One region of the Solibacillus sp. FSL K6-1523 genome, then DNA from elsewhere that is predicted to be linked to it. Evidence: riboswitches for the same ligand, from Rfam matches in the RefSeq annotation. Region 1 holds a riboswitch; each other region holds the start of a gene.

Evidence for each region. A riboswitch is a leader RNA that binds a small molecule or an ion and turns the genes downstream of it on or off. The one in region 1 is predicted to bind lysine.
Region 2: linked by a shared signal. The riboswitch ahead of MHI10_RS01715 (amino acid permease) and the one ahead of MHI10_RS09510 (transporter substrate-binding domain-containing protein) in region 1 are both predicted to bind lysine.
Region 3: linked by a shared signal. The riboswitch ahead of MHI10_RS15345 (ACT domain-containing protein) and the one ahead of MHI10_RS09510 (transporter substrate-binding domain-containing protein) in region 1 are both predicted to bind lysine.

The regions. Positions count from the first base shown of each region.
Region 1 covers NZ_JBBOSU010000001.1:2,006,331-2,011,377, reverse strand. Annotated here, with positions in the region: gene MHI10_RS09520 (amino acid ABC transporter ATP-binding protein) at 11-745, opposite strand; gene MHI10_RS09515 (amino acid ABC transporter permease) at 750-1,496, opposite strand; gene MHI10_RS09510 (transporter substrate-binding domain-containing protein) at 1,660-2,508, opposite strand; lysine riboswitch at 2,624-2,807, opposite strand; gene odhB (2-oxoglutarate dehydrogenase complex dihydrolipoyllysine-residue succinyltransferase) at 3,143-4,390, opposite strand; gene MHI10_RS09500 (2-oxoglutarate dehydrogenase E1 component) at 4,481-5,047, opposite strand, start outside.
Region 2 covers NZ_JBBOSU010000001.1:345,800-350,846, forward strand. Annotated here, with positions in the region: gene MHI10_RS01700 (nitric oxide synthase oxygenase) at 1-468, shown strand, start outside; gene MHI10_RS01705 (restriction endonuclease) at 515-1,066, opposite strand; gene MHI10_RS01710 (CynX/NimT family MFS transporter) at 1,140-2,339, opposite strand; lysine riboswitch at 2,500-2,679, shown strand; gene MHI10_RS01715 (amino acid permease) at 2,847-4,307, shown strand; gene MHI10_RS01720 (RNA 2'-phosphotransferase) at 4,467-5,047, shown strand, end outside.
Region 3 covers NZ_JBBOSU010000001.1:3,176,935-3,181,981, forward strand. Annotated here, with positions in the region: gene sdhA (succinate dehydrogenase flavoprotein subunit) at 1-812, opposite strand, end outside; gene MHI10_RS15335 (succinate dehydrogenase cytochrome b558 subunit) at 910-1,524, opposite strand; gene MHI10_RS15340 (YslB family protein) at 1,795-2,214, shown strand; gene MHI10_RS15345 (ACT domain-containing protein) at 2,363-2,842, opposite strand; lysine riboswitch at 2,966-3,143, opposite strand; gene uvrC (excinuclease ABC subunit UvrC) at 3,174-4,967, opposite strand.

The DNA.
Region 1 (5,047 bases):
ATATATGCGATTATGCTAACGTACGTTTTAAAAATTCTTTTGTACGTTCATGTTTTGGATTGACTAGTACTTCATTTGGGTGACCTTCTTCCACGATAACCCCTTTATCCATGAAAACGATGCGGTCTGAAACTTCTTTCGCAAACTCCATTTCATGCGTCACAATCAACATTGTATTCCCTTGGTCTGCAAGGTGGCGCATTACTTTTAATACTTCCCCTACCATTTCCGGGTCTAACGCCGAGGTCGGTTCATCAAACAGCATCACATCTGGATCCATTGCGAGTGCGCGCGCGATTGCCACACGCTGTTTTTGTCCACCAGATAATTGGCGAGGTTTTGCGTTTTTGTAAGCGCTCATCCCAACAAGTTCAAGATATTTCATCGCATTCGCTTCTGCTTGTTCTTTCGTGCGTTTTAACACCTTTTGCTGGCCGACAACACAGTTGCCAAGCACATTTAAATTATTGAATAAGTTGAAGGACTGAAACACCATGCCCAGATGTGTACGGTATTTTTCAATGTCATGATTTTCCGCTAATATCGTTTTATTATTATAAATAATTTCACCAGCTGTTGGCATTTCAAGTAAGTTAATACAACGGAGTAGCGTGGATTTACCCGAACCTGAAGAACCAATTAGCGTGACAACTTCCCCTTTATTTACTTGGAAATTGACATCTTTTAATACTTCATGATCGCCGAATTTTTTGTTTAGATGTTGAATTTCAATCACTGCTGTCATTGTATTATTCACCTTCCTTTTCTAACTTGCTTCCTGTAATGAGCTCTACTTTAAAAGCCTCTGGACCATCCATTTTCTTTTCAAATCGTAATAAGAAACGTGTCACAGTAAAGGTCATAGTAAAGTACAGTACGGTCGCAATGAAGAATGCTTCAATGTATTTATAATTACTTCCTGCAACTGAGTTGGCTGTAAAGAATAGCTCCACTACTGAAATAACGCTTAGCACAGATGAATCTTTAATATTCATAACAAGTTGGTTTCCTGTTGCTGGTAAAATATTTCGTGCGACTTGTGGTAATACAATATGAACCATTGTTTGTAGATGATTCATACCAATAGCTTGCGCTGCTTCAAATTGACCTTTATCAACCGATACAATGCCACCACGCACGTATTCCGACATGTATGCACCGGTATTTAAACTAATAACAATGCTAGCTGCTAAAAAGCGGTCAATATCAATGCCTAAATAGACTAAACCATAAAAGACAACCATCGCTTGTACCATCATTGGTGTGCCACGGAAAATTTCAACATAGGCTGTTAATATAAAATTAATGAGTTTTAATAAATATGTTTTTGCTGATTTTTTTCGTTGTGGAATCGTATGCATAATACCAATGAAAAAACCAATAAGGACACCAAATATTGTTCCGATAACCGCTAAAATAAGCGCTGTGTAGGCTCCGCGTAAAAACACTTCCCAGTTACTGATGAACAATGTCCAAGTTGAATCTAAAAATGCCATCTTGCTCTCCCCCAATATCATTTGCTGTCGTTACTCATACATATATATCCACAAGCGGATACATATGCATTACCCGGAAAGCAGCTTTTCTTTTAGATGTTCATATAAATTGAAAAAGGTTGCCTTCCGTTTGCCGGCAAGACAACCTTTCTATTCGCAACTCTTATTGTGCTGCTGGTTGATTTGCAATTGCGTCTTCCATTAATTTCTGACGCTCTTCTTCCGAAATTTCAGCTAACACTTTGTTAATTTCTTCTGTTAAAGCCGAGCCCTTTTTTAAACCGACTGCAATAGCCGTTGCCGCTGGATCTGCTTCAAAGTTTGGCTCTGGAACGATGTATTTAATGTTATCCATCGCTAATTCAGCAGTAATCCCTTCCGGACGCTCCGAAACATATGCATCAATCGCACCTGACATTAATTGTACACGCATCGCACCAAAGTCCGTAGCTGCTACTTGCTTTTTAGCACCGTCCATTTGGTCGATTACATCATAATGTGTTGTCCCTTGTTGCCCTGTCACTTTTGCACCTGCAAAGTCATGGATTGATTTTGCGTTAGCGTAAGGTCCATCTTCTTTCACAACAAGTACATAATCACTTGTATAGTAGCTATCAGTAAAATCAATTACTTTTTTACGTTCCTCTACTGGTGACATACCCGCAATTACTAAATCAATGGCACCTGATTGTAATGATGGTACTAACCCGTCCCAATCTGTTTTTACAATTTTTAATTCCATATTTAAACCTTCAGCGATACGTTTTGCGAACTCAACATCGTACCCGCCTGCAAACTCTTTCGAACCTGGTATTGCCACTGCGCCAAAAGAATCATCGTTTTGAGTCCAGTTAAATGGTGCATAAGCTGCTTCCATCCCGACTTTTAATACTTTTTTTGTTGTATCTCCTTCTGTTTCACTTCCAGTTCCTTCTTCTTTGTCTGCGCCACATGCTGCTAATACAAGCATTGTCATCATTACTGCAAACAATAATACTAGTTTCTTTTTCATAGTCATTCTCCCCTATTAACTTCATATTTTTGAGCTTTTAACGAATAAAAAAACGACCTAAAAGAAGATCTTAGGTCGCTATATTTATAAATAGCTCAAATCCCCTACAATCCCATATAGAGATAGCTCAACTCGATTACCATAGTGATAATCGAGACAGTCTTGCAATTATTCACTGCAAACCCAGCATAAAAAGAAAGAGCTCTTTTTAAACTTCGGCGGTAGTTCCTTCTTTCTCATCTCGTTGCATGCTCAAAGCTCCATGAAAAACTAATAAATACCGCGCCTCTACCTCACATGACTGTGAGGTTATTATTAAATTACGCCCTGGCGTAATTGCGTCCAGATTTTTTCGAGTCCACTCGAAAAACTTCCCTTAAAAATCTGTGACATCCGCCGGGGCTTAACTTTATTCAGCCAGGTTTTGGACCCCCACTGAATAAATTTGCCTATTTCGCATTCATCCTCCACTTATAGTAGGGGACTTCTGCTGAATTAAGTTAAATTGTTTAATGTATAAATAATACTATAATTCATTACTTTCTGTCAACATATACTTTTCTGATAGTTATAATTACATAGAAAAAAACGAGCATATCCCCTACTGGAGATATGCCCGTTTTCATAGTAATAATTAAGAGTTTAATAATAAATCTTCTGGGTTTTCGATCATTTCTTTTACTGTTTTTAAGAAGCCAACAGAATCTTTACCATCGATAATACGGTGGTCATAAGATAATGCCACGTACATCATTGGACGGATTTGAACTTCACCGTTAATCGCTACTGGACGGTTAACGATTGAGTGCATACCTAAAATACCAGCTTGTGTACCGTTCATGATTGGTGTAGACATTAATGAACCGAATACACCACCGTTAGTGATTGTGAAAGAACCACCAGCCATGTCGTTTAAGCCTAATTTTTTATCGCGTGCTTTACCAGCTAATTCGCCAATGCTTTTCTCGATCTCAGCGAAGTTTTTGCTGTTTGCATCACGCACTACAGGTACTACTAAACCTTCTTCAGTTGATACAGCAATACCGATATCAAAGAAGTTGTTTAAGTGCAGTTCGTCACCGCTAATTTGTGCGTTCACGTATGGATATTTTTTAAGCGCTGCAACAACAGCTTTCGTGAAGAATGACATGAAACCTAATTTGATGTCATTATCTTTTACGAATTGCTCTTGTTTACGTTTACGTAATGCCATGATGTTTGTCATGTCAATTTCGTTAAATGTTGTTAACATTGCCGTTGATTGTTTCACTTCTAATAAACGTTTTGCAATCGTTTGACGACGACGAGACATTTTTTCAACAGTTACACGATCAGAATCGCCTGCTGGAGTGAATACCATTGGACCATTTGCTGCTACTGCTGCTACTGCCGCTTGAGCTACTGGTGCTGTACCATGAGCTGACACGTCTTGTACGCGAACACGACCTTGTGGATCTACTGGAGAGATTGCCGCTAAGTCAATTCCTTTTTCACGCGCTAATTTACGTGCTGCTGGAGAAGCAATTACACGATCATTAGACTCTTCTACGATTGGAGCTGGTGCTACAGGTGCTGCTGCAACCGGAGCCGCTGGAGCTGCAGGTGCCGCTTCTTGAACTGGTGCTGCCGGAGCTGGTGCTGCGCCTTCACCCGCTTCAACTACTGCGATTACTTGACCTACAAGAACTGTATCGCCTTCTGGAGCTAAAATTTGAGTTAATACACCCGCTTCTTCAGAAATGATTTCAGCGTTTACTTTATCTGTTTCTAATTCTACGATGAATTCGCCTTTTTCTACGCGATCTCCAACTTGTTTCACCCATTGTGCAATTGTACCTTCTGTAATTGATTCTGCTAATTCAGGGACTTTAATTTCAGCCACTTTAATATCCTCCTTTAATAAACCCTACGCAAATTTGTATAGGGTGGCTGCTTGCTATACAAGCAGCCTTTTTTTATTTTCATTAATCGATTATTTATCTAAAGCTTCTGTAATTAATTTAGTTTGAGCAGCTTTATGTGAATCGCCGTCTCCTTCAGAAGTCGAGCTCATAGCTGGACGTCCTACATAGCTTACCTTTTTACCAGCAGCTATATCATATAATGTTTCAAGAACATACGTCCAAGAACCTTGGTTTTTCGGCTCTTCTTGTACCCAAACTATTTCTTTTACGTTCGGGAAGCGCGCAATAATGTCCGTAACTTGTTGTGCTGGGAATGGGTAGATTTGCTCAACACGTACGATGTGTAAGTGGTCGAAACCTTCACCGTCTTTCACACGTTCTGCTAAGTCAATCATCACTTTACCTGTACCAAGTACTACTTTTTCTACTGCTGCTACGTTTTTGCCTAAGCCTTCTTGCTCAATTACTTCTTGGAAGCGACCTGTTGCAAGTTGTTCCGCACTAGCTGCTGCTAATGGGTGACGTAATAATGATTTAGGTGAAACGACTACTAATGGACGTACACCTTCTGTGCCAAGTAAACCAGCTTGACGACGTAATAAGTGGTAGTAGTTAGTTGCATTTGAACAGTTTGC
Region 2 (5,047 bases), 1.7 Mb from region 1:
CAAATGAAGTGGTATGCTGTTCCGATTATTTCAAGTATGCGCTTTAATATTGGTGGAATTGACTTTCAAGCAGCGCCGTTTAATGGCTGGTATATGGGGACGGAAATTGGCGCTCGTAATTTAGCGGATGAAGCGCGCTATCATTACTTGCCCAAAGTCGCACAGCAAATGGGGATTGAAACGACTTTGAATGCATCACTTTGGAAGGACCGTGCACTTGTCGAATTAAATATCGCAGTGTTGCATTCCTATAAAAAAGCAGGTGTCAGTATTGTTGATCATCATACCGCGGCACAACAGTTTGAATTGTTTCAAAAGCAGGAGCAAAAAGAACAGCGTGAAATAACGGGGAACTGGACGTGGCTCATTCCACCACTGTCACCTGCAACGACGTCTATTTATCATCAACCGATTTTGAATAAAACGAAGAAGCCGAATTATTTTTATCAGCCGCTACCTTATAAATAAAAATCACCCTCATTCATTTGGCATGGAATGAGGGTGAAATACGTCGTTATTTATTCAAAATAATATCAATCAATTCATCACGATCAATTAAATAAACATCATTAATATCAGCCAGTTTTTTTGCCTGCTTTGTAAAATGACTATTCGTCACGACCCAAGCTTCAGTCGCATCATACATTTTGACCGCGCCGATAATTTCTTGAACCGCTTTTACACCTACAGAACTAGAATAGCGCTTTGCCTGTACAGCAATAACATCTTCGCCATCCTTTAAAATAAGGTCAGCACCGTAATCACCACTTGTTGCTGTGTAGCGCACTTTAAAGCCGCGGCGTTTAAATAGCTCACCTAAAAAGCGTTCGAAGTCCTGCCCGCTCATCACATCAACTTCACGAATACCGGATTTACGTAGTTTTGCTGTTTTGCGAGATTTCCACCAAATTTTAAACGCGATTAATAATACAAAGTAAAGAACAATCCCCATGCCGACACCTTGTAATGTTTCGTTAAAATACCAGCCGGCTGCACCTGCTAGGACGATCATGACCAATGTGAAATTAGGCATTTTTTTCTTTCTTCGTCGATTTCGTTTCCTCAATTTCTATGTACTCCTTTAAGTTACAATGTTCTTCGTAACTAAAGTATATCACAAATGGGTACATACGTTTGCATTAGACGAATTGTTTTTTCGCACTTATAAAGGCAACGATAAATAACAATGCGGATGTGATTAAAAATAACAAAATCGGGATTGTCCAACTATTCGTCGCATCATGAACAAAGCCGAATAAAACAGGTCCAATTGCTGCAACCAAATAGCCGACAGACTGTGCAAAGCCCGATAAGTCTGCCGCTTCGAAGGCAGTTTCTGTACGTAATGTGAAAAACATAAGGACAAGTCCAAATGAAGAACCGCCTGCAAAACCTAAAAACACCATCCATAAAACAGCTAAGCTTGTCCATTCCATAAATACACCCGTAAACCCGATGACATAACACAACGTAAAGAAAAGCACGATTGGACGTTGTGATGAAAGTTTTCCGGCAATAATCGGAATGATAAATGTGAGTGGAATTTGCGCAAGTTGCATAATAGAGCCCATCCAACCAGCATCTTGTGCAGCCATCCCTTGACTTATAAAGATATCCGGTAGCCAAGCGCTTGAGCTATAGAAAATGAATGATTGTAAGCCCATCGTTGCGGCAATTGCCCATGCAAGAGGGGATTTCCACATTTTCTTTTTCGGTGCGTTAGAGCTTGCAAAGTTCATCTCTACTTTTTTATCCTTCAATAAAGGCAACCAAAATACTAAAGTTAATATGCCTAAAATAAGTGAAAAACCTAGTGCCAATTGCCAGCCATAATTCGATGCGATTGGGTAGCTAATTCCTGCTGCAAGTCCGGCAGAAATGTTCATCGAAACAGAATAAATTCCCGTTAATAATCCAATATGAAGTGGGAATTTTAGCTTGAAATAACTAGGGATGAGTACGTTTCCGAAAGCGATCGCAACCCCAATCAAAATTGTCCCTAAAATCAGTAATGCAGTCGAACCAACTGAACGGAGCAAAATACCTGCACATAAAATGATAACCGAATAAAACAGTGTCCATTCCATGCCTAATTTTCTAGCGATACGTGCTGCAAACGGCGATATAACCGCAAAAGCAAGCAAAGGAATTGTCGTTAAAAAGCCAGCTAGGACGTTAGAAATACCAAGTCCATCTCGTATAAAAGATATGATCGGTCCAACAACCGTTAAAGGTGTTCGAAGTGTTGTCGCAAATAAAATAATCGCCAATGTAAATAGCCAAATGGATTTATTGGATGATAAGTTTTTGCTTGTGTATGTAACTAGTTTGGAATCCATTTTCCACGCCCCTTTTTTAAATAAGAACTATTATATCAGATGTTAATAATTGTTCGAATTATCCTAAAAAATAGAATAATTCAAATCGGTTGCTATCAAAAAATTGGTATGCTAGAATTTGAACCATTATTGAAATTAAATATTACATTACCTCATGTCAAAGTGAGGTAGAGGTCGCAAGCATTAAGAATAGTATAGCGGAGATTGAGAAAATCGGTGAAACTATATGAAAGGAATGATTGCCGAAGTGTCATTTCAATTCTCAAAAAATGACGCTGGGGCTGTCTCCGAAAGGAACAGAACTGTCACATGTGTAAGCGTGTGTTGAGCTATCTTTCAAGTTTGTCTGGTGTTAAATAAAACCGTCACAAAAACTTGTGGCGGTTTTTTATCTTCATTTAACTTTGGACGCAATTACGCCGAGGCGTAATTGATTAAAAGGTTGTCCAAACTATAAGTATGATGAGATTTAACACGATGCAAATGAAATAAAAAGGAGAATTTTCCATGAGTGAAATAAAAATCGATCAACTTGGTAATAAAAATCAATTAAAAAGAAGCCTGAAAAGTCGCCACATTACGATGATTTCTTTAGGTGGAACAATTGGAACAGGACTTTTCCTAGCATCGGGTGGAGCAATCGCACAAGCAGGTCCAGGTGGGGCATTGCTTGCTTACGCGTTAATCGGTGTGATGGTGTACTTCTTAATGACGAGCTTAGGGGAAATGGCGGCGTATATGCCTACATCCGGTTCGTTCAGTACGTACGCAACGAAATTTGTCGACCCAGCACTAGGCTTTGCACTAGGCTGGAACTACTGGTACAACTGGGCCATTACGATTGCAGCTGAAATTGCAGCGGTATCGTTAATTATGAAATATTGGTTCCCAAATAGTTCGTCGTTTACATGGACAATTTTATTTATTGTTGTTGTTTTATCGTTTAACTTACTTTCGGTTAAAGCGTACGGTGAAAGTGAATATTGGTTTGCGATGATTAAAGTTGTAACAGTGATTGTATTCATTATTGTCAGCTTCCTTATGATTTTTGGGATTTTAGGTGGCAATGATCCAGTAGGCTTCAAAAACTTCTTTGTTGGAGATGCACCGTTTAATGGCGGATTCCTAGCAATGTTCGGTATTTTCTTAGCAGCAGGTTTCTCGTTCCAAGGGACGGAGATGCTCGGAGTAACTGCTGGTGAAACAGACGACCCAGGAAAAAATATTCCAAAGGCAGTGCGTTCGGTATTCTGGCGTATTTTACTGTTTTATATTTTTGCAATTGGTGCAATTGGTTTGTTAATTCCGTACACAGATTCACGTTTACTATCAGAAGATATTGCAACAAGTCCGTTTACATTAGTATTTGAAAACTTAGGCTTTGCATTCGCGGCTTCTGTGATGAATGCAATTATTTTAACAGCGATGCTATCTGCCGGAAACTCAGGTTTATATGCAGCAAGCCGTATGTTATTCCAATTAGCAGTCGATGGCAAAGCACCAAAGTTTTTTGCGAAAGTGAATACGCGCGGCATCCCAGTATACGCGTTAATCGCAACAATGGCTGTAGGTTGTGTATCATTTTTAGCTTCATTCTTCGGTGATGGTGTCGTTTATATTTGGTTATTAAACGCATCAGGGCTATCCGGATTTATTGCATGGCTAGGAATTGCGATAAGTCATTACCGATTCCGCCGAGCGTATGTTGCGCAAGGGCGTTCACTAAGTGATTTACCATATGTATCTAAATTCTTCCCATTTGGTCCATTATTCGCATTTGCACTATGTACGCTTGTTATTTTAGGACAAAACTACATGGCGTTCATGGGGGGCACAATTGACTGGTATGGCGTTTTAGTATCATATATTGGCATCCCTTTATTCGTAGCACTGTGGGTAGGTTATAAATGGAAACATAAAACGAAAGTCGTGCCATTAATGGATTGCGATTTAACAAATAAGTACTAAATCAGAAGCAAAATCTCATTTATTTGAGGTTTTGCTTTTTTTATTCTGTTTGTGCCAAAAGTTATATTGAGATGGTATGATTAGAATATAATGAAGGAACGAAACATAGCGATATCACTCGCTATTAATGATAAAGGAAATTGAAGGAAGTGATGAAAGGTGACAGTTTCAAAAGGGTTTTATAAAAAGATTTACAATTGGCTAATGGATGTAGAAAAAAATGAAGTCCGATACCGCCCATTTATAATGGATGGAAATCCTTATAAATCACGTGTTTTTTTAGTCGGATCAAATGCGATACCATTTTTTATGGTGGAGCAAGGTGATGAGAAATCATTTGCAGATGCATTACTAAATCAAGACTTACTGGAAGACTTATATGATCGTGACATACATGATGCGCCGCGTGAATTTAAAGGATCTTTACATTTTGCGAAATGGCTACAAAAGGAATTCAATGAAACGACTGTTTATACTTCTTTGAATGCATTCCAAGTGGAAACTGCCGATGAATTAAAGAAAGTAAAAAAAGAAAATCCACAAGCCTTTGCACGCGGGCAAGTTATTTTTGACGAAGTATTCAATGAGTTTCAACCAGAAATTATTATTCTTCAAGGGACAGCTGCATTGAATCAATTTAAAGAGATGTATGCCGAACGTTTAGTAATTTATAATTCTACAATAACAAAAGTGCAGCAATTAGAAGTAGAAGGACCATTTGCAGAAATGCTTGATCAAAA
Region 3 (5,047 bases), 1.2 Mb from region 1:
AAGTACCAAGGCTTACCGTCTTTATAAGTCCATACACGTCCACCTTCACCACGAGCAGATTCTGACATTAGACGGTTTTTGTCGTCCCCAGGAATCGCTGTTGGGTGAATTTGAATCATTTCACCATTTGAATATGTAGCACCTTGTTGGTAAACAATTGATGCTGCAGAACCTGTATTGATAACAGAGTTCGTTGTTTTACCGAAGATAATACCAGGACCACCTGTTGCCATAATAACAGCGTCAGAACGGAATGATTTAATTTCTTCAGTACGTAAATCTTGTCCTACGATACCGCGGCATACGCCTTCGTCATCAAGAACTGCACCAAGGAATTCCCAGTGCTCATATTTTGTTACTAAACCAGCTACTTCGTGTGCACGAACTTGCTCATCTAGTGCGTATAATAATTGTTGACCCGTAGTTGCACCCGAGAATGCTGTACGGTGCATTAATGTACCACCGAAACGACGGAAATCAAGAAGTCCTTCTGGCGTACGGTTGAACATTACACCCATACGGTCCATTAAGTGAATAATACCAGGGGCTGCATCACACATACCCTTAACTGGTGGTTGATTCGCTAAGAAATCTCCACCGTATACTGTATCGTCAAAGTGGATCCATGGAGAATCCCCTTCACCTTTTGTATTAACTGCTCCGTTAATTCCGCCTTGTGCACATACAGAGTGTGAACGTTTAACAGGAACTAACGAGAATAATTCAACTGCTGTACCTTCTTCAGCCGCTTTAATCGTAGCCATTAAGCCTGCCAGACCGCCGCCAACGACGATGATTTTACTTTTCGCCATGATTATTTCTCACTCCTCATATAATTGCTAATTACCTTTACTCACAAATCATTCATCATCAATTTCTTACCTTGTATCAGTGTTACAGTTTGAAAAATTAAACGAATGCTAAGATTGCCGCAACACCCATAATACTTAAAATTACAAATACTAATAATGTAATATAAGTTGCGATTTGTTGAGACTTTTTAGATTGCGTAATACCCCAGCTTACTAGGAATGACCATAAGCCGTTCGCTAAGTGGAAAGTTGCAGATAAGATACCCACGATGTAGAATCCTAACATAAATGGATTCGCCACGATTTCAGCCATCATATCAAAGTTAACTTCTGTACCGAACGCTTTTTGAACACGTGTTTGGAAAATATGCCATGCAATGAAGATTACAAGGAATATACCAGTAAAGCGTTGTAATGCGAACATCCAGTTACGGAATGTGCTGAAGCGTTTTACGTTGTTCGTAGCAGTAAATGCAATATACACTCCGTAGAATGCGTGGAACATAAGTGGAATATAGATAATAATCCATTCCATTGCTAACAATAATGAATGCGGAACTAATTCCATCATACCTGTTGCATTATTGTAAGTTTCTTCACCGCCTACTGCAGTGAAGTTCAAAGACAAGTGGAACGCCAAGAACAATCCTACTGGAACTACACCTAATAACGAATGTAAGCGGCGCCATAAAAATTCACGATCTTTCGACAAAATTGTTACCCCCCTTAAGTACTTGAAATTCGCATCTATAAAGTCACCATTTTGTAAATGTTGTTTATTGACTGCGCATCTCATCATGGTACAATATTATGACATGTCCATTGTACTCTCAACAGATACTAGCGTCAAGATAACATCGAACATTTCACCCCCCTTTTAAAGACGGGATTACGCTGTTTAAAGTCACTATTATTCTACTATAGTTCCACTTTCTATATAACAGATTAAATTACAAGAAAATTTAGGAAAGAGGTTTTTTCTATGGAACCGCACAAAATGAAAACGATTCCATCATTTGGCTACGAAATTGTTCGTGATCATTTACTTTCATCAATTTTAGGAAAACACGAAGCAGATGTCCTTTATTGGGGAGGAAAAGAAGTCGCTCGTCAATTCCCACTATTTTCAATGGAAGAAGCATCTTCATTTTTCGTGGAAGCGGGTTGGGGACAACTCACTTTAGAAAAAGAACTGAAAGATGAAGTGCATTACATACTCACTACTGAAGATCCCGCAGCTCTGAATATTGAGCAGCGCTGCTTTCGATTAGAAGCCGGTTTTTTAGCCGAACAAAAACAAAAAAATATCGGCTATTTAACGGAATGTTACGAGGAAAAAAACATAAAGCATAACTGTATTAAATTCACTTTAAAATGGGATTTAAAAGAACCCATTCGTTAATAAGTTCCCCACTACTTACTATTTATAAAGCTTCAAGCTATTATGGAATCTAGCTTGAAGCTTTTATTTATTCAACAATCGTTAGAAAACCTATTGATTGAGGCAACTAATATCAGATTCATGCCACCCTTTATAGAAATGGGTAATTTTAATGAATCAAGGCAAACTCATCATGCAACATATTCGCCGCCTGCATCATTTCATCTTGTGGCACGATAACCGACACTTTAACTTCTGATGCACTTACCATTTTTACAGGGATATGCCCCTTCCCTAACCGCGCAAATATTCGTGCCGCTACGCCTGGACCAAAAACCATGCCCGATCCTGTAATAGAAATTTTCGCTAACCCTACTTCGAAATCAGCAAACTGAAAACCTAAAGAGACTTTACTTGCCTCCAATATCCGTAAGCTTTCAGCAAATTTCTCCTTCGCTATTGTAAATGACACGATTGGTTTGACGCCATCCATTACTGACTGCACAATCATATCCACATTAATATGATTATCTGCTAAAATACTAAATACTTCTGCAATGGATGCCGTTTCATAAAAATCATAGCCGATCGTTAGTCGAATGACATCCGCTTCATAAGCAACCTTGCGCACCATTAAATTATTCCCCATTTTTTTGCAACCCCTTTATATTAGCAATCAAAAACAAGTTTCAGGCCTTTCATCCACGTAAAAAAGCGACCTTCCACGTTTATGGAAAGTCGCCGTCAAGACAAATAATAAAATTAAATGTGCTTTTTGGATAGCTCTCCAGAACATGCGCTCTGACAATTTTACATCTCTTAAATGCAAAACCAGCAAATTGTGCGAACAATACACAATTCACTTCGGCAGTTTACCCTTTCGGATACATTCAACGGAATTGTCCTTCCTCATGCATCTTACTTTTGAATACTGCGCCTCTATCGATTGAAATTATTGAATTAAATCTCACTTTAGCATACTAAGATTCGTTTTTCAATGACTGTTCCTGAAAATGGTGCTGAATCGTTTCGGCAAGTTTTTTTGATATGCCTGCTTCAATAAGCTGCGCAACAGTTGCTTCACGTATTTTTTTCACCGACCCGAAATGCTTCATGAGCTGTTGTTTACGCTTCGGACCAATCCCTTCAATGCCATCCAACACCGAAACAATTGTATTAGCCTGGCGCTGTTGGCGTAAAAATGTAATAGCAAAACGGTGTACCTCGTCTTGAATACGTTGCAATAAATAAAACGCATCACTCGTTCTTTTTAGTGGAATTGGCTCCACTGGATCACCGAATAACAATTGGGACGTATTATGCTTATCATCCTTTGCGAGTCCAGCAATCGGAATATAAAGACCTAACTCATCTTCAATGACTTCACGCGCCACTTCCATTTGCCCTTTTCCCCCATCAATTACAATGAGATCGGGAAGCGGTAAATTTTCTCGTAAAACGCGTGTATATCGACGTCGAATGACTTCTTGCATCGCACCGTAATCATCATGTTTCGCGGCTTCCTTCGTTTTATATTTACGGTATTCCTTTTTTAATGGCTTGCCATCAACAAAAACAACCATCGCCGAAACAGGGTCCGCGCCGTGCATATGACTATTATCAAATGCCTCAATGCGCATCGGAATCGGAATATTCATTGCCTCACCTAATGCCTCACACGCACCAATCGTTCGTTCCTCTTGGCGCTCAATAAGCTGGAACTTTTCATGAATGGCGATATCCGCATTTTTCGTAGCTAGATCAACTAATTCTTTTTTCGAACCTTTTTTAGGTATAACAATTTTAACATTCAAAAGCTTTTCTAATAAAACACCATCCACTTGTGTAGGAATGAAAATTTCCTTTGGTAGCATATGGTTTGGTTCCTCATAAAAACGTCCGACAAATGTTAAAAACTCTTCTTCTGGTTCATTGTAAATCGGAAAAATGGAAACATCCCGTTCGATTAACTTCCCTTGTCGCACAAAAAATACTTGCACACACATCCAGCCTTTTTCCACAGCATAACCGAATACATCACGATTGCTTAAATCACCTGTCACCATTTTTTGCTTTTGCATAATCTTTTCGATATGCGCCATTAAGTCTCGATATTCCTTTGCCCGTTCAAATTCCAACTTTTCAGCAGCATCCAACATTTTTCGCTCTAAATCTTGCTTCACTTCTTCATAACCACCATTTAAAAACTTGGCAATCTCATCAATCATTTCACGGTATACATCGCTCTCAATTTCCTTCACACATGGTGCCAAACATTGCCCTAAATGATAATAAAGGCAAACCTGCTTCGGGATAATGGCACATTTTCTCAAAGGGTACAATCGATCTAATAATTTTCTTGTTTCGTTTGCTGCGAATGAATTCGGATACGGACCGAAATATTTGGCTTTATCCTTTTTGATTTTGCGCGTCGTTAAAATGCGCGGATATTTTTCATTTGTAATTTTAATATACGGATATGTTTTATCATCCGTTAGTTTAATATTATATTTTGGATCATGGAGCTTTATTAAATTTAGCTCTAAAATTAATGCCTCTAAATCGCTTGAAGTCACGATATATTCGAGGTCTACAATTTCACTTACTAGGCGGGCGGTCTTTCCATCATGGCTACTTGTAAAATACGATCGCACCCGATTTTTTAATGATTTTGCCTTGCCAACATAAATAATCGTCCCTTGGTGATCTTTCATCAAATAACAACCTGGATCACCTGGCAAAATTTCTAGTTTCGCCTTAATATTTGCATTCATTCCATCACCTTAAAATTTCGTCATTTCCTTTTAGTTTACCTTATGTTCAGGTGAATTTGAAAGGTAAGTGCTAGTGCTTT